Regions from separate parts of the Fusicatenibacter sp. genome, predicted to be linked through region 2. Evidence: riboswitches for the same ligand, from Rfam matches in the RefSeq annotation. Region 2 holds a riboswitch; the other holds the start of a gene.

Region 1 (14,665 bases), on a different contig from region 2:
ACCTTCCTTTTTTCCCGAGAAGGTGTTTGGCTCCCTCGATGCAACGCGCCCGCTTCTGCTCTCCTTGACAGAAAGCAGCGAATACGCATCCGTCCGCGATCTCGATGGATGGTTCCGCTTTCCGGAACACGTCACGGGACTTGGCTCTCTTGGCGTCAACATCACGCAGCATGGTCAGAGCGCCTACCGCCTGCTGCTCCTCGACACGAAAAAGGATCTTTCTGATTCCGAAGGCTTTCTTCTTGAATTTCTTGCAGAAATGATCCATCACGCCTTCCTGCACAATGTGATGCAGAAAACCTCGCCGGCGCAGTCGCTTCACACCGTGCTGCTCCGTGCCCTCGACGACCGGATGGCCGACTATATTGCGGTCAGCCAGGCTCTCGATGCGCTCGGCTGGTATTCCCGCCACACCTACTGCTGCCTCTATCTGCAGCTCTCCGATATGGATCAGAAAAACCTGACGGCAAACTCGGTCTGCGCCTATCTGGAAAATATTCTGACCGGCTGCTCCGCGTTTCCGCACGGCGGCGGTATCGTTGCGTTCTTTAACCTCACGCTGTCCGATTTTTCCATGACCGATCTGATGGAACGCATGGTGCACTTTGTGGAGGACAGTTCCTTAAATGCCGGCTTTTCGCGCTGCATGAACGGCCACATGAATCTGCGCCGCCAGTATATCCAGTCAAAAATCGCCCTGCAGTTCGGTACGCGAAAATATCCCGACAAACGGATGCATCCGTTCAACGACATCTCGTTTGACTACATCCTCGATCAGGCAACAAAAAAGCTCCCAGGCTACATGCTGTGCCATGAGAGACTTCTCTTTCTGCAGGAGCACGACGACAGCGCCGGCAGTGACTATATGCGGACGCTCCGCTGCTATCTGGACAACCACTGCAATGTCGTCCAGACGGCGCGTGAGCTTTTTATCCACCGCAGTACCCTGCTCTACCGCCTGGAAAAGATCAAGGAAATTTTAGAATCCGATCTTTCCAGCCCGGATGAAATTCTGTATCTGATGCTTTCGTTCCGTTTTATCGACCTCGAGAACGAAGAAGAAAACCGTTCTGGATCTTCGCAGCCAGAAAAGCACAGATAAAACCAACCGCAATTCCCGCCAGGACATCGGTCGGGAAATGCACAAACAGATACAGTCTGGAAAATGCAATCAGGCAGGCCAGAATCAGTGCGGCAGCTCCTTCTTTTTTGTGCATCACAAAAATAGAGACTGCCGCCGCAAACGAGGCTGCCGAATGGCCCGATGGGAAGGAATAGTCCTTCGGAGCGGCAACCAGCAGCTTTACCTGCTCGTCAATCCAGCAAGGACGCGGGCGCGCTGCCAGCGGCTTTAACACCAGATTACATAAAATCAAATCTAAAATCAGCGCGATCGCCATTCTTACACCGCATTTCCGGTATTTCGGAAGGATTAAGAAAACGGCGGTCAGCGCAATCCAGATCCATCCCGCATTTCCAAGTGAAGTAATTCCCACCATCACCCGGTCGAGCACTGCATTGTGAAGATGCTGCAGTGCATATAAAATTGAAAAATCCATTCTTACCCCTCTCTGTAAAAAATGGGCATTTTTCTGCTGTACATCTGCTGATCGGCGGCCGCCTCGTACAGAAATTCCGCCAGGGCCTCTCTCGAGTATCCAGGCCGGAACTGGCTGCCGTCCAGCGAAATACTGCAGTTCTGCCCTACCTTTTTCACTTTCCCGTCTCTTCCCGGACACGTCCGCACCAGTGTCCAGTTCAGATCGCTCCGTGCCAGAACCTGTCCCATCTTCTGCATATCTTTATAGACACCTGGCCAGAAAATCTGCATGAATTTCGTACTCATTCTCTGGTATTTGTCCTCGCAGTCTCCAAACGCATGAATGCAGACATGGCCTACCGTCACAAACCGCGTTTTTCCAAGCTGCTTCATGGCCGAGAGAATCATCGCGTTTCCGTCAGCCAGCGGTGTCTCCTCTTCTTTTACATATTTCACACGCATCGGAGCCAGCACGCTGATGACTGCATCCGCTTCCAGCAGTGCCTCCAGCACGCGTTCCCGGTTCTGAAGGCTTCCCTCAATCACGGTCAGATTTTTTCTCGGCCAGATCGCTTTTGCATCCGGCACGTAGGCGGTCACCTGTGCGCCGTGAAGAAGCGCCGTGTTGGTCACATACTGTCCAAGCAGTCCCCCCAGACTGAATATTGTAATTCTCATGAAATCCTCACTCTCATCTGTGTGTCTTTTGTATCCTCCGCAGATTTTTTGACACACTTTCCTAATGTTATCTCCTATTCTAACACACCGGCCGTATACGATACAATGAAATAAAACTAAAAAAAGTATAACCTTTTTCGTCCTTTCTTCATATCGTAAGTAGAACCGTATTTTCAGGAGCTTTGATCTTATGCCCTATACTATCGTAATCGATGCCGGACACGGGGGAAGTGATCCGGGCGCTGTCTATGAGGGACGCAGGGAAAAGGATGACAATCTTTCCCTCGCCATGGCGGTCGGCGAGCTTCTTTCCCGGCAGGGTGTCTCTGTCATTTATACCCGCACAACCGATGTTTATCAGACGCCGTTTGAAAAGGCGCAGATGGCCAATCAGGCGGATGCCGACTTTTTTATTTCTTTTCACCGGAATTCTTCGGAGGAACCGAACCAGTATACCGGCGTGGAAACGCTTGTCTATGACAACTCTGGCATCAAACAGACAATGGCAGAAAACATTAACGGCGCGCTCTCGGAGCTGGGATTCCGGAATCTCGGAGTCAAGGCACGGCCAGGGCTTGTTGTTCTGCGGCGGACGAAAATGCCGGCTCTTCTGATTGAAACCGGCTTTCTGAACAATGAGCAGGACAATACGCTCTACGATGAAAAGCAGGAAGAAATCGCCCGCGCCATCGCGGATGCAGTGCTTGGAACGCTGGATCTCGAGACGGTCACGGAGGCTGACCGGCGTGCTGCGGAAACGGAAGCAGCCCGTGAAAACCGCTCCGATCGCCCGGACGATATACCGGACCCGACAGCCCGACGGGAGCCTCCGCGTCCTGCCGCTCCGCCCCGTCCCACGCCGCCGGAACAGGAAAATCCTTCCGACACACCGGAAACCTTCTACCGTGTCCAGACCGGCCTTTTCCGCATCCGCCAGAATGCCGACCGTATGCTTTACGACCTTCTCGACCAGGGCTATCCCGCTTTTCTTCTCGCCGAGGACGGCTTTTTCAAGGTCCAGGTCGGCGCTTACCGCCAGCTCGGAAATGCCATTCTGATGGAACGCCGCCTGCGCCGCGACGGCTATTCCACCCTGATTACCACCTGATCGTCTGACGCATCAGTCGAAAAAAGAGCGTGCCGGAATTTTGTTTTCCGACACGCTCTCGTTCTCCTTATAGCTTTTTCAGTTTTGCAAACGAAGCAAACATTTTCTTCGTACCAGCCTGGTCGAAGTTGACGGTAACTTCATAATCTCTTCCGCCGTCCACGATATCCGTGACAATGCCGACACCGAACTTGATATGGCGCACCGTATCCCCGATTTCGTAATCGAGTTTCGTCGCCTTCTGCGCGCTGAAGGTTTTCGCCTGTTGCGGCTTCTCGCGGAATGCCTGCTTCATCGCCGCATAGACACTGCCTCTCGTCGGAATGTCCATCTTCGGCTTCCGGTCTTCGATCTCCCCGCGCTCCCGCTCCAGGGAAATCAGCTCCCGCGGAATCTCTTTGACAAAACGGGACATCTTGTTGTACTGCACTTCGCCGCGGATCATTCTCTGGCGCGCACACGTCAATGTCAGATGCTGCATCGCACGCGTGATGCCCACGTAGCAGAGACGGCGCTCCTCCTCCAGCTCCGACGGATCATCTCCGGTGATCGTCATGTAGCTCGGGAAAATACCATCCTCCATGCCGGCAAGGAATACGTTCGGGAACTCCAGTCCTTTTGCGGAATGCAGTGTCATCAGCAGCACGTAATCGCTCTCCTCATCCACCGAGTCGATATCAGACACCAGCGCAACCTCCTGCAGAAAACCACCGAGAGATGGCTGTTCGGCGCTCTCCTCATAATCCGCAATCTTTGAAATCAGCTCGTCGATGTTCTCGATGCGGGCTGCCGCTTCTTCGGTTCCCTCCGCCTGCAGATCTGCTACATAGCCGGTCTCCTCGATGATTTCATTCAGCAGCTCTTTGACCGACAGATAATCTGCTTTCGCGCGGAGTACCTGTAAAAAGGACGTGAAGGATTTAATCTTATTTAAAGACCGCATCAGCCCCGGCACATACTCGGCCTCGAGAAGCGCATCGTAGAAACGGATGCCCTGCTCTGCCTCCCAGTCCTGCACTTTGTTGATCGTCGCCGCTCCGATACCGCGCCGCGGAACGTTGATGATACGCAGTACCGCAAGGTCATCCTCCGGGTTCTCGATCACACGCAGATACGCCAGCAGATCCTTGATCTCGCGTCTCGCATAGAAGTTGACACCGCCCACGATTTTATATGGAACATTTGCAAGCAGCAGTTTCTCCTCAAAAAGACGGGACTGTGCGTTGGTACGGTAGAGAATTGCATAATCACGGTACTTCTTTCCCTCCGTGCGGACGCCGCGCGTGATTTCTCCTGCCACGTACTCCGCCTCCTCAAAACCGCTCTGGAACTGCCGCAGATCGATGAGATCTCCCTCCGGGTTCTCTGTCCACAGGCGTTTTGCTTTTCGTCCCTGGTTATTCGCAATCACTTCATTTGCCGCATTCAGAATATTCTGCGTGGAACGGTAATTCTGCTCCAGTTTAATGACCTTCGCATCCGGGAAGACATGCTCAAAACTCAGAATATTTTCAATATTCGCCCCGCGGAATTTATAGATCGACTGGTCATCATCGCCGACAACGCAGAGATTGCGGTATTTTGCCGCCAGAAGGCTCACAAAGCGGAACTGAACCGTGTTGGTATCCTGATACTCATCGACCATGATATAGCGGAACTGCTCCTGATAATAGTCGAGCACTTCTGGGAACTGCTGGAATAATTTTACGGTCTGTACCAGCAGATCATCGAAGTCCATCGCATTGTTTTTCTTTAACTCTGCCTGATACTCCGCATAAACTGCCGCATACTTCTGCAGCTTCCAGTCGATTCCCGCGTCAATCCGGTACTGGTCCGGCTCGATCATCTCATCCTTTGCGGACGAAATTGCCGCCATGATCGCACGGTCGCGGTACAGTTTCGGATCCATCTGGAGCCGTTTCATGATGTCCTTGATCAGCGATTTCTGGTCATCGGTATCGTAAATTGCAAAATTGTTGGCGTATCCCAGACGGTCAGCATGGCGGCGCAGAATCCGCACGCAGCTGGAATGGAAGGTGCTGACCCAGATCCGCTCCGATCCGTATCCCACGATTTTATCGACACGTTCACGCATTTCTCCGGCGGCCTTGTTCGTAAAGGTGATCGCCATAATATTCCACGGATTGACGCCTTTGTCCCGGATCAGGGAGGCGATGCGGTGTGTCAGTACCCTCGTCTTTCCCGAACCGGCACCTGCAAGGATCAGAAGCGGCCCTTCGGTGTGCTCCACAGCTTCCATCTGCATTGGGTTTAATCCTGTTTCTGTCTGATTCATATTCTTTCTCCTCATCTGCTTCGAATCTTTTCACATGCATCTCAGTATATAACAAATCCGCCCCGGTTACAAGTAAGAACGAACATACGTTGCATTTTTATCATGGAAACTTTTTTTCGCAAAGTCCTTGCTATCTGGTATTGAAAACTATATAATGGGAACAGTGAGGTGATAACAAATGACGATAGACTCAGATAAAATTCTTCATGATTTACTGAATTCACTGGATTCTCTCGAAGGCATCCGCCCGGGGGAAATCCCGAATATTGCTTTATATATGGACCAGGTCACGACCTTTATGGACGCACAGCTCGCTTCTTCGCGCCGCTTCGAGTCCGATAAGGTTCTGACAAAAACAATGATCAACAACTATGCAAAAAACAAGCTGCTCCCGCCGCCGGTCAAAAAGAAATATTCGCCGGAGCACATGATGCTTCTGGTTTTTATTTACTACTTTAAAAACATCCTCTCGATCACGGATATCCAGACACTGCTCGCCCCGATCACCGCTCGGTATTTCGGCACGGAGAGCGGCTTTTCCATCAAAGATATCTACGACGAAATTTTCCAGATGGAAAAAGAAGAAATTGCATCCGTAAAAGAAGATCTTCTGAAAAAAGCGGATGTATCCAAGTCCATGTTCGGCAGCTCACCGGAGGAGGACCGGGAATTTCTCCAGCTCTTTTCGTTTATCTGTCTGCTGAGTTTCGATGTCTATCTGAAAAAACAGATGATCGAGCACATGGTGGATGAACTGGCATCCCTCGCGGCGCCTTCTGATCCGAAAAAGAAAAATTAAGAACAAACGTGTAATTAAAAAAAGACGGCTGCGTTGGAATCGCACCGTCTTTTTTGATTTTACACATTTTCTTTCTTTTCCATCCGTTCAAACACCATCTCATACCCGTCGTTTCCATAGCTTAAGGAACGGTTCACGCGGCTGATCGTCGCCGTGGATGCTCCCGTCTTTTCGGAGATTTCCAGATACGTTCTCTTCTCCCGCAGCATTTTCGCCACTTCAAACCGCTGCGACAGCGAAAGCAGTTCATTGATGGTGCATACATCCTCAAAAAAAGTATAGCATTCTTCCTTATTCTTCAGACACAGAATTGCCTCAAAAAGCTGGTCTACTGCTTCTGTATGAAGTTTCTTGTTCATTTCAAACCCTCCTGTACGAAAATTAAGTCCCCATCTCATTCTTATAACTCGGAATACTACCATTTTAGCACAGTAAAGTGTGAAATACAAGTCCTTTTATCCCTGCATCAGCAAAGCCTGTACTATCGACTCCCGCTGTCTGCGGTAATCGCTCGGCGAACATGCCTTTACCGTCTTGAAGGTACGGTTGAAGGCACTTAAAGAAGAGAATCCGGAATTCATCGCCACATCCGTGATACTCATCTTTTTGTCGTACAGAAGCTCCTCTGCGCGTTTGACGCGTTTAGAATTGAGGTACTCATAGAATGTCATGTTCATGTACTGCTTGAAAATTCTGGTAAAGTGGAACTTGGAAAATCCGCTGACCGCAGCTACTTCCTCGAGAGAAAGATTCTCCATGTAATGGACATTGATATAACGGCAGGCGCTTAAAACAGCCTCGATATATTCCTGCTGCTTCATTGCCCCGAACGTATTCTGCGCGTTGGCATCCGAAAAGCCCTTGCGGCCAAACTCTGAAAAAAGCTCTTTGAGGCCGGTGCAGATTCCGTGCGTCATCACTGCGCCCTGATTATCGTATTCCCGCACCAGTTCCAGAATCTGGCTGCGCAGAAACAGATAGAAGGGATCTTCCTCATCCTCTTTTTTGAAGTAGATGGCCGGAAGCCGCAGGAAAATCGTTTCCATTTCTTCCTGATTCTCCACACAGCCCGGTTCCACCAGCATGACAATCCGTTCTCCCTGGGATACGAATCTCATTCCGTGTACAACGCCGGAATTGATCATGATGATGTCGCCCTCTTTGAGATTATAGCTGTCTTTTCCGACAACAACCTCATATTCGCCTCTGGTCGGCATGATAATTTCAATTGCGGTATGCCAGTGCTCCGGATAGCCTTCTGTCACGGTGTTGTGAAAGATTTCAAACGCCGGCGGGTTTGCTGCATTCCGGTCAAATGTTTTCCCATGTTCCACTTTCTTCATCTTATTTCTTACCTCTTTTTATTACAGCAGCTCTGTAAACAGATCTTTTACAGTCGGATAAATCTTTGCAAATTTCTGATACTGGCGCTCATATTTCTCAACCAGTTCCGGTTCCGGCTCGATGGTCTCTGTCACACGAACAATTTTTTCTGCCGCCTCTTCTACGGATGAAAAGACACCGCAGGCAACGGCTGCCAGCATGGCTCCGCCAAGTGCCGGGCCTTCCTCAGACTCAATACGGTCCACTTTGATGTTCAGCACGTTTGCGATCATGCGTCTCCACAGAGGGCTCTTTGCACCGCCTCCGCAGATTTTCGTTCTCTCGATCTGGATGCCGAGGGATTTTGCTACCTCAAAGGAATCGCGGATCGCAAAGGCAACGCCCTCGAGAACAGCCTGGGTCATATCCTCTCTTGTGGTATCCATGGTCAGGCCGATGAAGGTTCCTCTTGCATCCGGGTTGTTGTGCGGGGAACGCTCGCCCATCAGATACGGCAGGAAGAAGACATTATTCTCACCAAGCTTTGTGATGTTCTCCTGCTCTTTTGTATATTCTTTTGTGCGGATGATTTCATCCATCCACCATTTGTTGCAGGAAGCTGCGCTCAGCATGCACCCCATCAGGTGATAGTGGCCGTCTGCGTGTGCGAATGCGTGCAGGGCATTGTGGCTGTCTACGCCGAATTTGTTGCTGGAAATGAATACGGTTCCGCTTGTACCAAGGGAAACGTTGCACATGCCGTCGCCTACGGTTCCGGTTCCGACTGCGGCTGCTGCGTTGTCTCCGGCTCCTGCTACAACTTTACAGGTCTCCGGCAGTCCAAGTTCTGCTGCTACTTCCGGTTTTAAGGTTCCGACAGCGTCAAAGCTCTCATGGAGCTCCGGCAGCATCTCCAGGGAAATACCGCAGATTTCTGCCATCTCTTTGGACCAGCATTTGTTTTTGACATCCATCAGAAGCATGCCCGATGCATCGGAGTAGTCGCTTACGAATGCGCCGGAGAGACGGTATGCCAGGTAATCTTTTGGAAGCATGATTTTGCAGATTTTTGCGAAGTTATCCGGCTCATTTTCTTTCACCCAGAGAATCTTCGGTGCGGTAAAGCCTGCAAATGCAATGTTTGCGGTGTACTCGGAGAGTTTTTCTTTTCCGATTACGGTGTTTAGATAATCGGTCTGTTTTGCGGTACGGCCGTCGTTCCAGAGGATCGCCGGGCGGATGACGTTATCGTTCTCATCCAGGATGACAAGGCCATGCATCTGGCCGCCGAAGCTGATGCCGGCTACCTGGGATTTGTCTACGTCTTTTACCAGCTCGCGGATTCCCTCTTTGCTCTGCTCCCACCAGTCTTCCGGTTTCTGCTCAGACCAGCCTGGATGCGGGAAATACAGCGGATACTCTCTCGATACAATATTTACAATTTTGCCTTCCTCGTCCATCAGAAGCAGTTTGACAGCGGAAGTACCAAGGTCAACACCAATAAAATACATGTCGAATCTCCTTTTTCTACTCTTTTTCAAAAAGGGCGGCAGCAGACCTAGATCTCTGCTCCGCCCTTTTGCTTATGCGTTACTGCATATCTTTCTTATTTTTCAGTGAATCTTCCGGAACGGATCAGCCCCACGGATTCTCTGTCGGGTAACGAACACCCTTCGGCTGATTGTAGCCGATCTCATCTACTTCAACACCGAGCATTTTGAATACTTCGAATAACGGTTTTCCGAAGTGTCCGAATGCTACTGCGCCGTGATGCGGATAGTTTTTCTCTACCAGTACGTGACGGTAGAATCTGCCCATCTCCGGAATAGCGAAGATACCGATGCTTCCGAAGGAACGTGTTGCTACAGGAAGAACCTCGCCCTCTGCGATGTATCCGCGCAGTTTTGCGTCAGATGTGCTCTGCAGACGATAGAAGGTGATGTCTCCAGGAACGATATCTCCCTCGAGGGTACCCTGTGTTACTTCTTCCGGAAGGGTTCTTGCCATGATCATCTGATATTTCATGGAGCAGAATGCCAGTTTGGTGGAAGCGGTATTTCCGCAGTGGAATCCCATGAAGGTATCTTTTAAGGTGTAATCAAATTTGCCTTTGATTTCGCTCTCATACATATCCTTCGGAACGGTGTTGTTGATGTCGAGGAGTGTTACGGTATCTTTGGATACAACGGTTCCGATGAACTCGGACAGTGTTCCGTAGATATCTACCTCACAGGATACCGGGATGCCCATCTTGGTCAGACGGCTGTTGACATAGCAAGGAACGAATCCGAACTGTGTCTGGAATGCCGGCCAGCATTTTCCGGTCAGGGTTACGTATTTTCTGGAGCCTTTGTGCGCTTCGATCCAGTCTAACAGGGTGATCTCGTACTGAGCCAGTTTCGGCAGGATTTCCGGTTTCAGGTTTCCTTCGCCGAGCTCTTTTGCCATATCTTCTACGACTGCCGGGATTCTCTCGTCGCCTGCGTGTTTGTTGAATGCTTCAAACAGGTCAAGCTCGGAGTTCTCTTCGATTTCTACGCCGAGGTTGTACAGCTGTTTGATCGGTGCGTTACATGCCAGGAAGTTGGTCGGACGCGGTCCGAAGCTGATGATTTTCAGGTTCTTAACAGCTACAACTGCAGTTGCAACCGGTACGAAATCTTTGATCATGGCTGCTACGTCTTCTGCATCGCCAACCGGGTACTCCGGAATGTATGCATGCAGGTTGCGCAGTTTCAGGTTGTAGCTTGCGTTCAGAACGCCGCAGTATGCATCGCCGCGTCCGCCTACAAGGTCGTCGCCGGTCTCTTCTGCTGCTGCTACTACCATGCAAGGTCCGTCGAAGTATTTTACAAGCAGGGTTTCCTCGATCTCCGGTCCGAAGTTTCCAAGGTATACAACAAGTGCATCACACTCTGCTTTTTTCAGGTCTTCGAGTGCGTTCATCATGTCGATTTCATTCTCGACGATGATTGGACATTCGTAGATTTCTCCGTCGTATGCTTTTACGACTGCTTTTCTTCTGTTCTCGGAAAGGCTGTTCGGGAAGCAGTCACGGCTTACTGCAACGATACCTAATTTGATTTCCGGTGTATTGTTGATCATTTTTGAAGATCCTCCTTTTTGGGTTTTCTTGGTTTTTGGTTTCTTTTTATGTTCAGAACTGCTCTTTTAAAGGCAGTGTTTCTGATTTCTGGTTTTGTCTCCGGGTTTATTTTACCGAGAGGTTTTCTCCTTTGATGCCTGCTACGCTTCCGGCGATGTTTGCATCCGGGTGGCTTAAGAGCCATTTGTTTCTGGCGAAGAGCAGGTCGTCTTCCGGGGTGTGTTTTTCTTCCAGGGTGATGTCGGTATTGGTTCCTTTTGGAAGGACTACGACGCATTTGAAGCCGCTGGCTGCCACGTTGCATGGTGCGTAGTGGAGGGTGGTTGCATAGACTTCAATGGTGGTTCCGGCCGGGATTAAGAAGGCCTCCATTTTGGATGAGTCGTAGGTGTGGTCTTCGGTGATGTCCTGTTCTTTTCCGAGGATCAGGATCAGGTCGGTTACGGCGATGTTGATTTCGCTGTCGCGGTGGTATTCTACGGCGTTCAGCAGGTGGTTGTGGCCGTTGCAGTAGCCGATCTGGATCGGCATGCCGCCGTAGAGGCTGTCGGATACGGACTGGGCGCTTTTGCAGGCTTCGAGGCTTTCAATGGAAGGCTCGTAGACTACGTCATCGGGACATGGGGTCTCGGACATGGCGGTGATGATGTCGCTGGCGTCGAGGTCTTTGATGACTTTGCCGTACTGGCGGAATGCTTCGTCTGTTACTTTCAGAATCTGCATTGGGTGGTGCTCCTTTCGTGGAATTAGTTTAATGATTGAACTAATTGTAATATAGCACTTGTATGTACTTGTTGTCAACATGTATTTGTGTGAAATAACGGACGGGCGGGGGCGGCGGCTGCGAAGGCTCCTCACTCCGTTGAGGGGACAGCCTCACAGTCGCAAGGAGTCCTTTCGCAGCCGTCGCCCCCGCCCTGATGTTCTAAGACGGAAGGATGGGAAATGTGTGGGTTGACAAATAGGGGAGAGGTGGGTATACTTTAATACGATAAAATAATAAAGACGCTAGGGGAGCCTTTTGGCTGAGAACGTGGGAAAAAGATGATTACTCACGGACCCTCACTACCTGAACGGGATAATTCCTGCGTAGGGAAGCTGGAACGTGGTTTCGGATGTGATTCGGGACTGTGTTTTTATGTGAGCCCCTCCAAGCGGAATGCGAAGGAGGTTTTTTTTATGAGTTTTTTTGTTACTGCTGACGGCGGGCTGACGACGGCCGGTTATGTTGGATGTGTGGTGCTGATGGTGGCGCTGGTGGTGATTGCTTCGGTTCTCTCTTCTAAGAAGAGCAAAGGAAAGCCGATGGATGCCAGAAAGCTGGCTTTCTGTGCAATGGGTATTGCGCTGGCGTTTGTGACTTCGTATGTGAAGGTGTTTGAGCTGCCGTACGGCGGATCGGTTACGTTGTTTTCGATGCTGTTTATTGTGCTGATCGCGAACTGGTATGGGGCGAAGACGGGTATTCTTGTTGGTTTTGCTTATGGTCTGCTGCAGTTTATCCAGGGGCCGTATGTGCTTTCTCTGTTCCAGGTGTGCTGTGATTATGTGTTTGCGTTTGCGGCGCTGGGTGTAGCCGGATTCTTTGGAAAGAAGAAAAACGGGCTGCTGATCGGGTATATTGTGGCTGTGCTGGCGAGGGGATTTTTCCATACGTTAGGCGGATATCTGTACTGGATGGATTATATGCCGGAGAATTTCCCGCAGTCTTTGAAGGCGCTGTATCCGATTATTTACAACTACAGCTATCTGCTGGCTGAAGGTGTGCTGACTGTGATTCTGATTTCGCTGCCGCCGGTGAAAAAGGCACTGCAGACGGTTTCCAGAACGGCACATGGAGACAATTAAATAGAATTACGTAAAAAAATCCGGAACGCATGATTTTGCGTTTCCGGATTTTTTATTGACTTTTGCTGAAATTTTTACTGAGCACTCTCCTCTGCGGCTGTATCAGCGTCGGAGCTCATGGGGGTGATGACGATGTTTTCTACGCCGATTCCGGTTTTGCGGGTTACGATGTCTTCGATCTGGGCACGCTGTTCCTCGCTTACTTCTTTCATCGGGACAACGATGTCGGCGGTTTCGCCGGTCAGGTTTACGACGACGTCGGAGAAGCCTTTTGCCTCGAGAAGAAGTTCGGTGGCAGATTCTTTTTCTACAAGTTCCGTCATTTCCACCATACTCTGGACGGCGCTCTGGCGCTCGGTTTCGGAGAGGTTTGTATTGTTGATGATTTCATTTAAGGTATCTTTGTTTTGGGAACGGATCTGTTCCCGGTCGATTCTGGCCTGGGCCATGTATGTAGATGCCCCGGCAAGGACAGCCTCTCCCGGCGTTTCTGTGATGGTCCGTGAGGAATCGCCTGCGGCTCCGGCGTCTACCTCGTCGGTGATGTCGGTGTCGAGGCTGGAAATATCTTTCAGCACAGTACTGGTGTCCGCCGTTGTTCCGTCGGCCGTCGTCTTCGTGGACAGGGTGCTGTCGGCATAATTGATGTATCCGGCGACGGCAATCATGATCGCAAGGGCGGTGATGATGACCTGGTTTTTCCGGAATTTTTTCTTTTTCCCGGCCGTCTTTTTCGGCGATGGTGTCTCTGCCATTTTCTCAGGTGCATTCATTTCCTGTTCTAATTTTTCCACGCATTTGACTCCTTTACTTCATTTTGACTACTTTAATCTTATTTGCGCCCACCTGAAATAATGCCATCACGGCCTCCTGAATCTCCTGTATCGTCACCGGGTTTCCCCCGCCTTCTGCGATAACGAGCACGCCGCGCACCGCCGGGTACTCCTCGGAAACCACATACGGTGTCTCGGCTCCGTTCTGTGTCTTTTCATAGACAGTTGCCTCATCCTGCGACGAGGATGTAACGCTTCCGGTCTCCTCTCCCTTCTTGTTTTCCTCCGTTGTGCTCCGCGTTGGGACATCTTTTTCCACAATCTTTTTTCCTGTGGATTCCAGCGTCACCACGACGTGCACTGCGCCCACACCGTCCATCTGGGAAAGTGCGTCACAAAGGCGCTGTTCCATCTCCTCCTGCACCGAAAGTCCCGCATCCCCCGCCGGACGCGCAGCCGTCTCCTGCGGCTGTTCTGTCTCCTCACCGGTCTTTTTTGTTCCCGTCGGCAGCAGCAGGACAACGCCGATTGCCGCCAGCAGGAAGTACAGCATCCACTGCTCCTTTTTCTGTTTCCGGAAAAACGCCGCTGCCTTTTCCCTCATAGGCCTATTCCGAAATCTCTACCATAATATGCGCCGGATCGGTTCCGTAGACCTCACTTAAAACACTTTTGATCTCTGTCAGCTTTTCATCGAGCATTTCCCGCTGTTTTTTCTGTTCTTCGCGGTAAATGCTCGTCTGCCGCATCGGCGCTTCAATGCGGATCTCTTTTGCCTCACCGGTGTTTCCCGGCTCCAGCGTTACCGAAACGGCTGCCCCCGGAATACCGCTCTCTGACAGATACATGCGGATCTGGCGCTCCGTCTCTTTTTCCCAGGCGCCCACGTAATACTGTTTTTCAAAGCTTTCTGCGCGAATCTGTACATTTTCCATTGCTGCTGCCTCCTCTTCCAGCGTCAGACGGTCGAGCGTCTGCGCCATTTTCTGCTCCAGACCTCCCGCTTTTAGCACGGGCTGGAAAAAAATCAGTACCATCACAATTCCAAGAAAAAACTGAACCGGCTTCTTGTCCTCCTTCTCCGGGATCAGGTTCAGCACAGTTGTCATAAAAATCAGAAAAATCGAAATATTCTTAAGCCACTGCAGAATCTCTTCTACCATGCCGCCTCCCGCCGCTGCCTGCCCAACTACA
Region 2 (14,665 bases):
TATCGATATGGACTGGCACCGTGTAGACGATGTGGATCCGAAATACGGCAGCGGCTGGACCGGCTACAGCTGGAACAAAAAACTCTTCCCGGATCCGGAGCGTTTTCTTGGAAAACTCCATGCACGCGGCATGAAGACAACACTGAATGTCCATCCGGCAGACGGAATTCGTGCGTATGAGGACTGCTATCCGGAAGTAGCAGAGGCTATGGGAGTGGATGCAAAAAAAGAAGAGCCGGTCAATTTTGACATTGCGGATCCGAAATTTGTTGATGTATATTTTGACAAAGTCCATCATCCGATGGAAAAAGAGGGCGTCGATTTCTGGTGGATTGACTGGCAGCAGGGACAAAACACCAAGATCGAGGGTCTTGATCCGCTGTGGATGCTGAATCACTATCATTTTCTTGACAGTGGAAGAGACGGAAAACGTCCGATGACCTTCTCCCGCTACGCAGGACCGGGCTCCCACCGCTATCCGGTCGGATTTTCCGGAGACACCCACATCACCTGGGAATCCCTGGATTTCCAGCCATACTTTACCAGCACAGCCTCCAACATCGGCTACGGATGGTGGAGTCATGATATCGGCGGCCATATGCTTGGCTACCGTGACGATGAGCTTGAAGCAAGATGGTATCAGTACGGAGTATTTTCTCCGATCAACCGTTTGCACAGCTCTAACAGTGCCTTCAGTGGAAAAGAGCCTTGGAACTTCAGTATGGAAGTGCGCAGCACAATGGATGATTTCCTCCGTTTGCGTCATAAACTCGTACCGTATCTGTACACGATGAACTACCGTGCATGGAAAGAGGACACACCGATCGTTGTTCCGATGTATTATGATTACCCGGAGACGGTTTTCTGGGGCAAAAATCAGGCACCGAATCAGTATTTCTTCGGAAGCGAGCTGATGGTAACACCGGTGACAACGAAATGCATTCCGGAGCTGAAACGTGCAAAAACGAAAGTATGGCTGCCGGAGGGAACCTGGTTTGACTTCTTCAACGGAATGGTTTACGAGGGCGGCAGAAGCATGGATCTGTACCGCACACTCGAGGAGATCCCGGTTCTTGCAAAAGCCGGTGCCATCATTCCGATGACCGAGAAGATCAGTGCGCTTGATGTAGAGTCCAACCCGGACGAGCTGACTGTACGCGTTTATGCAGGTGCGGACAACAGCTTTACTCTGTATGAGGATGACAATACTTCGATGGCATATGAGAACGGCGACTGTGCAGAGACACCGATGAAGCTCGATTGGGCAGCACGGAGCTTTACAATTTCGCCGGTGGAGGGCAATCAGAGCCTTGTTCCGGAGAGCAGAACGTACGTCGTAGAATTCGGCGGAAGCACCGCGAAAGCAGCAAAAGTGCTGGTAAACGGCGTGGAAATCGATGCAGAAGCAGAAGAAAAAGACGGACTTCTTACCATCACCGTAACCGGTGTGAAACCGCAGGATACCGTTACTATCTGCCTGCCGGAAGATACCGAGGTGGCAAAGAACGATGTAGTGGCACGCGCGATGGATCTGCTGCTGCACGCAGAGATCAGCTACATCACCAAAGAGCTGGTTGCAAGACTGCTTGACAAAGCGAACGGCAAGGTGGCAATTCTCGCAGCTGAGCTGCAGAGCATGGATCTTTCCGATGATCTGCGCGGCGCACTGCTGGAGATCATCACTGCATAAAAAACGGATTTACAGAAAAAGAATTCTGTGATACGATACATACAAAAAAGGAAGAGAGCGTGGCAGTGGATTCTGTCAGGCTCTCTTCTTGAAATGTGAGACAGGAGGATTTTTAAACGTGGGAAAATACATCATGGCACTTGATGCCGGCACAACGAGCAACCGCTGTATTCTGTTTGATCAGAAAGGACAGATCGTAAGCCTTGCGCAGAAGGAATTTACCCAGCGTTTCCCGAAACCGGGCTGGGTGGAGCACGATGCCAATGAGATCTGGTCCACGATGCTCGGTGTAGCCGTGGAGGCAATGCAGAAAGCGGGCGCGTCCTACGAGGATATCGCGGCAATCGGCATCACAAACCAGAGAGAGACGACGATCGTCTGGGACAAAAAGACGGGAGAGCCGGTCTACAATGCAATTGTATGGCAGTGCCGCAGAACATCGGAATACTGCGACTCGCTGATGGAGCGCGGACTGGTTGAATGTTTCCGGGAAAAAACGGGTCTTGTGATTGATGCGTATTTCTCAGCAACGAAGCTGAAATGGATTCTCGATGAAGTTCCGGGCGTGCGCGAGCGGGCGGAGCGAGGCGATCTCTATTTCGGAACGGTGGAGACGTGGCTGATCTGGAAGATGACAAAGGGAAAGGTACATGTCACCGATTACACCAACGCATCCCGTACGATGCTGTTCAATATCCATACGCTGAAATGGGATGAGGATATCTTAAAAGAGCTGAACATTCCGCTTTGTATGCTGCCGGAAGTCCGCCCGTCGAGCTGTGTCTACGGGGAGACGGCATCGACATATTTCGGCGGCCCGATCCCGATCGCGGGAGCAGCGGGAGACCAGCAGGCAGCGCTGTTCGGCCAGACCTGCTATGCGCCGGGCGAAGCGAAAAATACATACGGAACGGGCTGCTTCCTGCTGATGAACACGGGAGAAAAGCCGGTTTCTTCGACACACGGTCTTGTTACCACGATTGCATGGGGCATCGGGGACAAGATCACGTATGCGCTTGAGGGATCGATTTTCGTCGGCGGAGCCGCAATCCAGTGGCTGCGCGATGAGATGAAGCTGATTGAATCCTCGGCCGATTCCGAATATATGGCGCAGAAAGTGAACGACACGAACGGATGCTATGTCGTGCCGGCGTTTACCGGCCTTGGCGCACCGTACTGGGATCAGTATGCGAGAGGAACCATTCTCGGCCTGACGCGCGGCGTCAACAAATACCATGTGATCCGCGCAACGCTCGAATCCATTACGTATCAGGTAGATGATGTGTTAAAAGCGATGGAGGCAGATTCCGGCATGAAGCTCTCCGCACTGCGTGTGGACGGCGGAGCAAGCGCCAACAATTTCCTGATGCAGTGCCAGGCGGACATCAGCCAAGCGCCGGTAGAACGGCCGTGCTGCATCGAGACGACTGCCATGGGAGCTGCTTACCTTGCCGGCCTTGCCGTCGGCTACTGGCCGGATCAGGAGACGGTGAAACAGAACGGAGCGATTGATCACACATTCGAGCCGGAGCTCTCGAAAGAGGAGCGCGATGAGAAGATGAACGGATGGCACAAAGCAGTCCGTTACGCCGAAGGATGGGCGAAATAGAAAAAGATTTTGGAAATGCAGAAAAGGAACGGTTTCGTAATGAAAACCGTTCCTTTTCGCGTAAGGTATGTAATGAAATCAGAGAAAATCAAAGAATGTCGATATGTTCGCCGTTTAAAGCTTTGTTCATGCTTCGTACAGCACAGAATTTACCGCACATCGAGCAGGTATCTTCCTGTTCCGGCGAGCGGTCAGCACGGATGGCTTTTGCAGTTTCCGGGTCCAGTGCACAGTCCCACTGTGCTTCCCAGTCGAGCACGCGGCGGGCGTCTCCCATCTTGTCGTCAATATCACGCGCATGCGGCACGCCTTTGGCGATGTCGGCAGCGTGTGCGGCGATTCTGCTTGCGATGATGCCCTGTTTTACATCATCCAGGTTCGGAAGAGCCAGATGCTCTGCCGGCGTTACGTAGCACAGGAAAGCAGCGCCGTTCATGGCGGCAATCGCGCCTCCGATGGCAGCGGTGATGTGGTCGTAGCCCGGTGCGATATCGGTTACGAGAGGTCCGAGAACGTAGAACGGAGCGCCCATGCAGATGGTCTGCTGTACTTTCATGTTGGCCGCAATCTGGTCCATCGGAACGTGGCCCGGTCCCTCAACCATGACCTGAACGTCTTTCTCCCAGGCACGTTTGGTGAGTTCGCCGAGGCGCACCAGCTCCTCAATCTGGCAGACATCCGTTGCGTCGGCAAGGCAGCCAGGACGGCAGGCGTCGCCGAGAGAAATGGTCACATCGTATTCACGGCAGATATCGAGAATCTCATCGTAATACTCGTAGAACGGATTCTCCTCGCCGGTCATGCACATCCAGGCGAACACGAGGGAGCCGCCGCGGGAAACGATATTCATTTTCCGTTTGTGTTTGCGGATCTGATCGATGGTTTTTCTGGTGATGCCGCAGTGCAGGGTGACGAAATCGACACCGTCCTCGGCATGGAGGCGGATGACGTCAATAAAATCTTTGGCAGTCAGCGTATCCAGGTCTCTCTGGTAATGGATCACACTGTCATATACCGGCACGGTGCCGATCATGGCTGGACATTCGGAGGTCAGTTTCCGCCGGAACGGCTGCGTATTGCCGTGGCTCGACAGGTCCATGATGGCTTCTGCGCCCATATTGACCGCGGAGAGTACCTTCTGCATCTCCACATCGTAATCTTTACAGTCTTTCGAAACACCGAGATTTACATTGATTTTCGTGCGCAGCATCGAGCCGATGCCCTCCGGGTCGATGCAGGTGTGCAGCTTATTGGCCGGAATGGCAACCTTTCCGCTGGCAACGAGCGGCATCAGGTCTTCCACAGCCATATACTCTTTTTCTGCGACTTTTTTCAGCTCCGGTGTTACAATGCCGCGGCGTGCGGCGTCCATCTGTGTTGCGTAATTGTGTTTCATCTGTTGTTCTCCTTTATTTTCAAAATCAGATCCGGTAAGCGTGGTTCAGCGGTCCCGGGCCGTGGCCGAGATCCATCATGCTCGCGAGTGCGCCCGAAATATACTCTTTTGCAGCGGAAATGGCATCCGGAAGGGAAAGCCCCTTTGCGAGTCCCGATGCGATGGCGCTGGAGAGTGTACAGCCGGTGCCGTGTGTGTTCGGATTGTCGATGCGTTTTCCGGTGAACCAGGTAAATGTGCCGTTGTGATATAAAAGATCGTTGGCATCATTGATACTGTGGCCGCCCTTTAACAGAACGGCACAGCCGCAGGAATCCCCGATCTCTTTTGCGGCGCGTTCCATATCGCTTTCCGACTGGATTTTGATGCCGGAGAGAACTTCTCCCTCTGGGATATTCGGTGTGATGACCTCGGCCAGAGGAAAGAGCAGTTTTTTCATCAGGTCAGGCACGCCGCCCGAAGCGAGCGCGGAGCCGCTTGTAGCGACGAGGACCGGGTCCACAACGATGTGTTTGGCCTGGTAGAAGCGAAGCCGTTCGGAGATGACTTCGATCAGTGCCGGGGAGGATACCATACCGATTTTGACGGCGTCCGGGAAGATGTCCGTAAAGACGGCGTCAAGCTGTGCGGCCAGAAACTCCGGTGTTACATCGAAAATACCGGAAACTCCGGTGGTGTTCTGGGCGGTGAGTGCGGTAATTGCCGACATGGCGTAAACTCCGTTTGTGATCATGGTTTTGATGTCTGCCTGAATGCCGGCGCCTCCGCTGGAATCACTTCCCGCGATTGTTAATGCTGTTTTCATGTTTTTCGGGTCCATGAGAATTACTCCTTTGCATTACTTTTCTTTTTGGAGCGTGTTTGAAAAAGCATTTTTCAAACACGCTCTAGGCGACAAAGAAAGTGGTGCCCCCAGTCTGCCGCCTGGTGTGAGGATGAATGGTTACGTAAAATTATTTGTTTTCCAGCATGCGCAGAGTCTGTTCTTTCAGATCCTTCGTTGCGGAAACAATGTCTTTCTGTGCAAAAATGGCACTGATGACGGCGATGCCGCAGATGCCGCTGCCGGAAAGCTCCGTCACGTTATCGCGTGTGATGCCGCCGATGGCGATGACAGGGATTTTAACGGCATTGCAGATAGCAGTCAGCGTTTCGTGGCTGACATCCTCCGCATCCGCCTTGGAACCGGTGTGGAAGACCGCGCCGACGCCGAGGTAATCTGCCCCGCGCTGCTCGGCGAGAATGGCCTGTTCCACGGTCTGCGCCGAAACGCCGATGATCTTGTCCGGGCCAAGCTTTGCACGGACATCGCCGGCCTCCATATCGCTCTGGCCGACGTGAACGCCGTCCGCATCCATCTTAGCTGCAATTTCCACGTTATCGTTGATGACGAAAGGAACATGGTATGCGGCACAGAGTTTTTTCAGCTCCAGTGCCTCTTCCATAAAGTGATCCTGGTCAAGATTTTTTTCGCGGAGCTGGATAAACGTTGCGCCGCCCTGCAGAGCCTTTTCCACCTGGCTGTACAGTGTCTCGCCGTTCAGCCAGCTGCGGTCTGTCACAGCATATAAAAGCAGGCCTTTTTTATCGCACTTCATACTTTGCACCTTTCTCCAGCGTCTCGCCGTCCATGTGGTAGATGGCGTCGATGATGCGGTTCCGGTAGGTGGAGTTGCCGTCTTCCGGTTTCATATGGCTCCAGCCGATCTCGCCGGCAAGTCCCATCGCGCAGACAGCGGCAGCAGCAGCTTTTAACGGCTCGTCCGGGTTGGCAACGAGGTAAGCGGTCATCATGCCGGAGAGCTGGCAGCCTGTTCCGGTGATGCTTCCCATCTCGGCGCGTCCGTTGCGGATCACGTAGCAGGTGTCAGCATCGGCAACGAGGTCGATCGCTCCTGTGATGGCGACAACACAGTTGTGGTCTTTTGCAAAGTTTTTTGCAAAAGCAACGGCGCTGTCGAGGTTTTCATCCGTTACTTTATCGGCAACGTCTGCGTCAACACCCTTTGTCGTTCCGCTTCCGAGTGCCAGTGTTTTGATTTCGGAAATATTTCCGCGGATGACGGTGAACGGGATTTTTTCCATCAGTCCGACTGCGGTCGAAGTACGTAAGTGGCTTGCGCCTGCGCCGACTGGATCGAGCAGGATTTTGTGGCCGAGCGAAGCTGCTTTTGCACCGGCACGGTACATGCCGTCGATGCTCGTTCTGTGCAGCGTTCCGATGTTGATGTTCAGACCGCCGCAGATAGAGGTGATATCCTCGACATCCTCCGGTTCATCGGACATGATCGGGCTTGCGCCGCATGCCAGCAGAATGTTGGCGACATCGTTTACCGTAACGTAATTTGTGATGTTGTGTACGAGAGGGGTTGTTTTTCTGACATTGTCAAGACAAGGGCCTAACATAATTTTTTGTTCCTCCTGTGTGAGTGTTTTTGCAGAAGCAAATTCCCTTGTGTTACTGGAAGAACCTGTTGATGATGTGTTCATAGAGATTAAAAAAGCAGATATACGTGGAGGTATATCTGCAGAAAATGTGCATATCGTATCTCCCTACGTTGGCATTACCCAAATCAGGTTCAGGGTCTAGGAGATGCATCCTACTCTCAGCCCGCTTCGCACGCGAGCTCCCCTTTGCTTTCTGCAGACAATTATATACGCATAAAAACAATTGTGCAAGAGAAAAACGGAAGATTTTAAAAAATTTCAGAAAAATAAAAAAGACATGCAAAATATTGGAAATGTAATGTTATTTGGGGTGACAGAGGAAATAATATCAGTGTAAAATGAAGTATAAAATATGCGTGGAAGGAGAGTATTCCCTGGCCAATGAGTGGAATGAGGCCGGCATGGACGAGCATATCGCAAAGCCGATTGATGCGCAATTACTGAAAAAGAAAATTGCAGAGTATTGCAGGTGAAAAGAAGTGCCCATGCCCGGCATCTGATGTGTGCCGGGCAGGGGCTTTTGATGTGCGAATCTTATTTTTCTTCCTCCGGGTACGTATAGCCCCAGGTTCTGCGGAAGGAGGTCATCAGATCCATGACGTCCTTCGTGTAGTCGAGGTGCATGGCAGATGCATCTCCATTGATGGCGCGTTCCATGTCGGCGAGCTCATAGGCGAGTGCATCGGCGTTGTCACCGGCTTTGATGATTTCGGATTCGCCGGTGGAAGCGTCTGTGATTTTTGCTTCCCAGGCACGCGGGTACTCCATGATCTCGATAAATCCGTTCTCACAGGAAACCATGCCGCGTTTCGGCTGTTTGGAGTGGAGAGAGAGCATCACACTTGCCATCTGTCCTTCCTGATTGGTGAGAAGGAGGCCGGCCTGCTCGTCCACACCGGTCGGAGCGGGTTTTACCTGGGAAAGGAGCTGATCCGGCTTGGAGTCGAAGAACCAGCGGATGAAGGAGAGTGCGTATACGCCGATATCAAGCATCGCGCCGCCTGCGAGATTCCGGTTGAAGAAGCGGTTCTTCATGTTGTACTCTTTGAAACTGCCGAAGTTCATCGTGATCAGATTGACTCTGCCGAGACGGCCGGAGTCGAGAATTTTTTTCAGCTCTTTGTAGATCGGCATATGGTAAATCGTCATTGCCTCTCCGATGATGACACCTTTTTCTTTTGCAAGCGCTATGGCCTCGTCGAGCTCGTCACTGTTCAGCGTAATCGATTTCTCAACGAGAATGTGTTTTCCATTGGCAATCGCCTCTTTCATAAAGCCAAGATGCGTGTTGTGCGGCGTCGTGATATAAATGACATCGACCTCCGGATCGGTAAACATCTCATGGAAATCATCGTAAACTTTTCCAATTCTATATTTCTCCGCAAAAGCAGCCGCCTTCTCATGGGTCCGGTTGCCGACCGCGTAAATATTCTTTCCGTTTTTCTGCAGCGCGACCGCCATTTCATTTGCAATCACACCGCATCCGAGTACAGCCCATTTGATATTTTTCATTATGAAATCCTCCCATCCTGTTTTACATTAATCTTACTATAACAAATTTCGCGGAGATCCTCAATTTCTTTTTCAAAATAGAAAATTCCTGAAATAAGAAACGAAGGAGAAACGAAATTCGAACGTTTCTCCTTCGTTTTTTGCACGCATTTTTACCGGGAAATCATATTCTAAGGTTAGAATGAAAAAACAGGAGAATCTGTTGATGAAAAGAAAATGGCTGACAGGTGCGCTTGTACTGGCAATGGCGGCAGTGACGCTGGCGGGATGCGGGGCAAAAGATGAGACAAAAGAAAAAGTGGAGCAGGTGACATTAAATGAGGTTGCCCACTCCATTTTTTACGCCCCGCAGTACGTGGCAATTGAGGAGGGGTATTTCGCGGACGAGGGCATTGATCTGACGCTGGTGACAGGATTTGGTGCAGATAAAGTGCTGACGGCGATGATTTCCGGCGAGGCGGATATCGGGTTTATGGGGGCGGAGGCAACCGTCTACGCGTACCTCGAGGGAACCGCAGACCCGGTTGTGAACTTCGCGCAGCTGACGCAGCGGGCGGGAAACTTTGTTGTGGGAAGAGAGAAAGACAATTCGTTTACCTGGGAGAAATTGAAAAACAAAGAGGTATTAGGGGGAAGAAAAGGCGGTATGCCGGAAATGGTCTTTGAGTATGTTCTGGCGCAGAAAGGGATTGATAAAAAAGACGTAAATATCAACCAGAGCATCGATTTTGGTTCCACAGCTGCCGCGTTCTCCGGCGGGCAGGGGGATTATACGATTGAATTTGAACCGTCCGCGACACTGCTCGAGCAGAAGGGTGACGGCTATGTCGTGGCATCGGTCGGAACGGAATCCGGGTATGTGCCGTATACGTCGTACAGCGTCAAACAGAGTTATCTGAAAACGCACGGCGCAACCGTAGAAAAATTCACGAAGGCACTGCAGAAAGGAATGGACTTCGTGCAGACGCACACACCGGAGGAGATTGCAGAGGTGATTGCGCCGCAGTTTGCAGAAACCGAGCTGGAAACCATCACCGCGATCGTGCGCCGCTACTATGAGCAGGATACGTGGAAAGAAAATCTGATCTTTGAGGAAGAAAGTTTTGATCTTCTGCAGGAGATTCTGGAGCAGGCGGGAGAGCTGGAGAAAAAGGCACCGTACAAGACACTCGTGACAACAAAATACGCCGAAGAGGCCGCTGCCAAAGGCTGATTCCGGCAGAATAGAAAAGCGAAAAAAGACAGAAAAAGACACTTTTCGACATTTGTCGACAAACAGCGACATTTCATTCGAAAAAAATAAAGAAAATTGCAAAAGAAAAGCAGAAAAATAGAGAAAAAGTATTGCAAAAAAGTAAATTTTGCTGCATACTATGGGTGTCGCATATATTTTTTACAACACAGGCATACGGAGGCGAACAGACATGAAAGTAGGTTTTATCGGCGGCGGCAACATGGCGAGTGCCATGATTGGCGGAATGATCCAAAAAGGAGTTGTATCTGCAGATGACATTCTGGTATCGGTCCGCACGGAGAAAAGTGTGGAACGCTTGACCAACCAGTTTGGAGTCCAGGCGACTACGGAGAACGAAGCGGTCGTAGCCGGATCCGATCTTGTATTCCTGGCAGTAAAGCCAAACCAAATAAAAAATATAATAAACCTCGTCAAAAACTTCATCTCACCCGAGAAGATTATCGTATCGATTCTTCCCGGTAAGTCTTTACAATGGCTGGGTACAGAAATCGGAAAACCAACAAAGTTAATTCGCACCATGCCAAACACACCAGCACTCGTCGGAGAAGGAATGACCGGCGTCTGTGCCAATGATCTCGTGACGGAGGAAGAGCTGCAGCTCGTTTTAACCCTCCTGAAAAGCTTTGGCCGCGCAGAAGTTGTTCCGGAGTATCTGATGGATACCGTCACAGGTGTCAGCGGAAGCTCGCCGGCGTACGTATTTCTTTTCCTGGAGGCTCTTGCAGATGCGGCCGTAGCCGAAGGAATGCCGAGAAAACAGGCATATGAATTTGCTGCACAGTCTGTCCTTGGAAGCGCCAAAATGCTTCTCGAGACAGGAATGCATCCGGGAGAATTAAAAGACATGGTCTGCTCGCCAGGCGGAACCACCATCGAAGCGGTTGCCGTACTGGAGCGGGAGAACCTGAGAAGTGCTGTTATTGATGCAACACGAGCCTGCATCCGGAAATCAAAGGGAGTGGATTAGAAGGAGCAGCACCGCCGCTTTGACAGAATGACGCTAATGTGAAAGCAGCAAAAACAAAGAATGTATGCACAAAAAAACAAACCAAAACAAGCAAAGAGAAAGCACAAAAAAGAGTAAAAAAACAAACGAGCGGAAAAATCCCGGCAGCCGTGGAAAAGGCACCGGGATTTTTTCTGGTAATTTATAGTTTTTTTCCTTTACTGAGCGTACTGTTGTGATAATCGGAAGAATAGGTTACATCCTTTCCAAACCATACCGGAGGAACAAAGGCGTTTGCGGATGCTTCGTCCGGAAACTCCACCTCTGCGAGGTAAAGGCCTTCATACGGCGCATCAAAGACATCGAGCTCGATCGTCAGATCCGTTCCGGCAAGCGGCAGCAGATAGCGTGTTTTTGAGATGAGAACGCCGTCTGCCTTTTCCCGCAGATGCAGGTAGGATTCCTTTGTGAGCGGAAGATTATACTCTTCACGCACCATCAGCCCTTTTGACTTGTAGGTCAGATAATATTCGTCGTCAGAGCGGCGGATGCGGACAACCGGTTCGGTGGAAAGATAGCCCTGCTCGATTTTTTTACATGGATAGCTTGGAAGATTTTCCGGAAGCTGATCCAGAAGGTATTTGCGTTCGATTTCCATAAAAGAGACTCCTTCTCGTGATTGCATCACTGCTTTTTTCAAGAGTTTACCATGCTTTTCCCGTGATGTTAAGCGAAATCCGGCTTTTTGCGAAAAAAAGTCCTGAAATTTTTATGAAATGCAAGCATTCTGCGGAAAAATGTGGTATAATAGCGGCGGTTTGTTACAAAGAAAAGCAGAGAATATCACGTGACAAAACACACGAGACTGATCATACAACACAGGAGGACAAAACCATGGCAAAGATTTATGTATTTCTGGCAGACGGATGTGAAGAGATTGAGGCACTGACCCCGGTGGATCTGCTGCGCAGAGCCGGAGAAGACGTATGCACCGTTTCTATTATGGGAAGAAAAGAAGTAACAGGATCCCACAAAATCACCATTCTTGCAGATGAAACCATCGAAGAGGGAGAGTTTGATGACGGAGACATGCTGGTACTTCCGGGCGGAATGCCGGGTACATTAAATCTGGCCGGAAACGAGACGCTCGCAGCGCTGATCCGTTCCTATGACGATCAGGGAAAGAAACTGGCAGCCATCTGCGCAGCGCCGAGCATCCTTGGTGTGATGGGCATCTTAAAAGATAAAAACGCCGTCTGCTTCCCGGGCTTTGAAGAAAAGCTGGCAGGCGCAAACGTACTCGATGTACCGGCAGTCACCGACAAAAATGTGACCACCGGCCGCGGCATGGGAGCAGCCACTGACTTCGCACTGGAGCTGATCCGTGTTCTGCAGGGAGAGGACAAAGCAAAAGAAATGGCGGAAAAAATCGTATTTCATTGCTAAAAAAAGCCTAAAAACCACAGAAATATAAAAAAATCACTGGCGTTTTTGAAAAGAGTATGCTATACTCGATAAATGACTGTAGAATGGAGAGGTGTGCAGGTTTTCTGCCGCTTTTCAGATAAATCAAGGAGGAAATTGATAAAATGAGTGTACAGGTCGAAAATTTAGAGAAGAATATGGCCAAACTTACCATTGAGGTTCCGGCTGAAGAATTAGAAAAAGCACTGGAGAAAGCTTACCAGAAACAGAAAAAGAACATCAGCGTTCCGGGCTTCCGTAAAGGAAAAGTTCCGAGAGCTATGGTAGAAAAAATGTATGGCCCGGCAGTATTCTATGAGGATGCTGTAAACAGCCTTGTTCCGGAAGAGTATTCCAAAGCAGCAGAAGAGAGCAAACTGGACATCGTATCCCGTCCGGAGATCAACGTAGAGCAGATCGAAAAAGGCAAAGCTTTCATCTTTACCGCAACTGTAGCAGTAAAACCGGAAGTTACCCTTGGCGAGTACAAAGGTCTGGAAGTAGCAAAAGCTGACACAACCGTTACAGACGAAGAAGTAGAAGCTGAGCTGAAAAAAGAGCAGGAGAAAAACGCAAGAACCATCAACGTAGAGGATCGTCCGGCAGCAGACGGAGATACCGTTACACTTGACTTCGAAGGTTCTGTAGACGGCGTTCCGTTCGACGGCGGCGCTGGAAAAGATTATCCGCTGACCCTTGGCTCCCATTCCTTCATTCCGGGATTCGAAGAGCAGCTCGTTGGCGCAGCTCTGGAAGAGGAGAAGGAAGTAAACGTTACTTTCCCAGAGGATTATCAGGCAGAAGAGCTTGCTGGAAAAGCAGCAGTATTCAAATGCACCATCCACAAAATCGAAGCAAAAGAGCTTCCGGCACTTGATGACGACTTCGCAAAAGACGTTTCCGAGTTCGATACTCTGGATGAGTACAAAAAAGAAATCAAAGACAACCTGACCAAGAAAAAAGAAGAGCAGGCTAAGACAGAAAAAGAGAACGCTGTCGTAGATAAAGCAGTAGAGAACGCAACAATGGAGATTCCGGAAGCTATGATTGATACGCAGGTAGAGAACATGGTTGACGATTTCGCAAGAAGAATCCAGTCCCAGGGTCTGTCCATGGAGCAGTACATGCAGTTCACAGGCGCTACCGTTGATTCCTTAAAAGAGCAGATGAAACCGCAGGCTGTTAAGAGAATCGAGAGCAGACTGGTACTTGAGAAAGTTGCAGAAGCAGAGAACATCCAGATCAGCGATGAGAAGCTGGACGAAGAGCTGGCTAAAATGGCTGAAATGTACAAAATGGAGCTGGATAAATTCAAGGAGCTCGTTGGCGAATATGAGAAAGAGCAGATGAAGAAAGACCTCGCTGTTCAGGAAGCAGTAACTCTCATGGCCGACAGCGCAAAAGAGGCGTAAGACCTCGGAAAGAGAGGCAATTGAATGAGTTTTGTACCTTATGTCATCGAGCAGACAAGCAGGGGAGAGAGAAGTTACGATATTTATTCAAGACTGCTGAACGACCGTATTATTTTTCTGGGAGAGGAAGTTACCGACGTATCGGCAAACCTGATCGTTGCACAGCTTCTGTTCCTGGAGTCTGAAGATCCGGGAAAAGATATCCACATGTATATCAACAGCCCGGGAGGTTCTGTAAGCGCAGGACTTGCTATCTACGATACGATGCAGTACATCAAATGTGACGTATCCACCATCTGTATCGGTATGGCTGCCAGCATGGGAGCATTTCTTCTTGCCGGCGGTACCAAAGGAAAGAGAATGGCTCTGCCAAACTCTGAAATCATGATTCATCAGCCATCCGGCGGTGCACAGGGTCAGGCAACCGAGATCAAAATCGTTGCAGAACAGATTCTGAAAACCAAACGGAAATTAAATGAAATTCTGGCGGCAAATACAGGAAAACCGCTGGAACAGATTGAGATCGATACCGAGCGTGACAACTATATGTCCGCAGAGGAAGCAAAAGCATACGGTCTGATTGATAATGTAATTACGAACCGATAAGAGAGGAAAGGTGTCCAAAAGCGTAGTTCCGGCAATGAGGCTTTTGTGGCACCTTTTGCCTTATCCGGCGATAAGGTTTAGTTGTAATATGTTGAAAGGAAGAAAACGATGGCTATAAAAGGGAATGATACCAAGATCCGCTGCTCTTTCTGCGGAAAGACAGAAGACCAGGTACGCAAGCTGATCGCAGGCCCGGACGGGGCATACATCTGTGATGACTGCGTGGCAATCTGCTCGGAGATCATTCAGGAAGAGTTTGAGGATCTGTACGGCGAGCAGGATACCGACGAGATCAACCTGATCAAACCAAAGGAAATCAAAGCATTT

The links. A riboswitch is a leader RNA that binds a small molecule or an ion and turns the genes downstream of it on or off. The one in region 2 is predicted to bind thiamine pyrophosphate.
Region 1: linked by a shared signal. The riboswitch ahead of ACY2VW_RS05805 (energy-coupled thiamine transporter ThiT) and the one ahead of thiM (hydroxyethylthiazole kinase) in region 2 are both predicted to bind thiamine pyrophosphate.

What each region holds. Positions count from the first base shown of each region.
Region 1 covers NZ_CDRRUH010000017.1:22,299-36,963, forward strand. Annotated here, with positions in the region: gene ACY2VW_RS05750 (PucR family transcriptional regulator) at 1-1,102, shown strand, start outside; gene ACY2VW_RS05755 (phosphatase PAP2 family protein) at 1,038-1,559, opposite strand; gene ACY2VW_RS05760 (NAD(P)-dependent oxidoreductase) at 1,562-2,218, opposite strand; gene ACY2VW_RS05765 (N-acetylmuramoyl-L-alanine amidase) at 2,409-3,326, shown strand; gene pcrA (DNA helicase PcrA) at 3,394-5,622, opposite strand; gene ACY2VW_RS05775 (DUF1836 domain-containing protein) at 5,801-6,421, shown strand; gene ACY2VW_RS05780 (YerC/YecD family TrpR-related protein) at 6,481-6,780, opposite strand; gene ACY2VW_RS05785 (helix-turn-helix domain-containing protein) at 6,877-7,764, opposite strand; gene xylB (xylulokinase) at 7,786-9,255, opposite strand; gene ACY2VW_RS05795 (L-fucose/L-arabinose isomerase family protein) at 9,380-10,846, opposite strand; gene ACY2VW_RS05800 (DUF4867 family protein) at 10,956-11,573, opposite strand; TPP riboswitch at 11,851-11,963, shown strand; gene ACY2VW_RS05805 (energy-coupled thiamine transporter ThiT) at 12,030-12,698, shown strand; gene ACY2VW_RS05810 (SpoIIIAH-like family protein) at 12,773-13,492, opposite strand; gene ACY2VW_RS05815 (hypothetical protein) at 13,506-14,075, opposite strand; gene ACY2VW_RS05820 (stage III sporulation protein AF) at 14,080-14,634, opposite strand; partial or broken gene ACY2VW_RS05825 (DUF6783 domain-containing protein) at 14,649-14,665, shown strand, end outside.
Region 2 covers NZ_CDRRUH010000021.1:8,566-23,230, reverse strand. Annotated here, with positions in the region: gene ACY2VW_RS06635 (glycoside hydrolase family 31 protein) at 1-1,690, shown strand, start outside; gene glpK (glycerol kinase GlpK) at 1,809-3,299, shown strand; gene thiC (phosphomethylpyrimidine synthase ThiC) at 3,388-4,695, opposite strand; gene thiD (bifunctional hydroxymethylpyrimidine kinase/phosphomethylpyrimidine kinase) at 4,721-5,500, opposite strand; gene thiE (thiamine phosphate synthase) at 5,649-6,293, opposite strand; gene thiM (hydroxyethylthiazole kinase) at 6,280-7,101, opposite strand; TPP riboswitch at 7,228-7,339, opposite strand; gene ACY2VW_RS06605 (hypothetical protein) at 7,482-7,616, shown strand; gene ACY2VW_RS06600 (Gfo/Idh/MocA family protein) at 7,678-8,655, opposite strand; gene ACY2VW_RS06595 (ABC transporter substrate-binding protein) at 8,861-9,868, shown strand; gene proC (pyrroline-5-carboxylate reductase) at 10,080-10,877, shown strand; gene ACY2VW_RS06585 (CYTH domain-containing protein) at 11,059-11,514, opposite strand; gene ACY2VW_RS06580 (DJ-1 family glyoxalase III) at 11,751-12,302, shown strand; gene tig (trigger factor) at 12,446-13,732, shown strand; gene clpP (ATP-dependent Clp endopeptidase proteolytic subunit ClpP) at 13,757-14,338, shown strand; gene clpX (ATP-dependent Clp protease ATP-binding subunit ClpX) at 14,447-14,665, shown strand, end outside.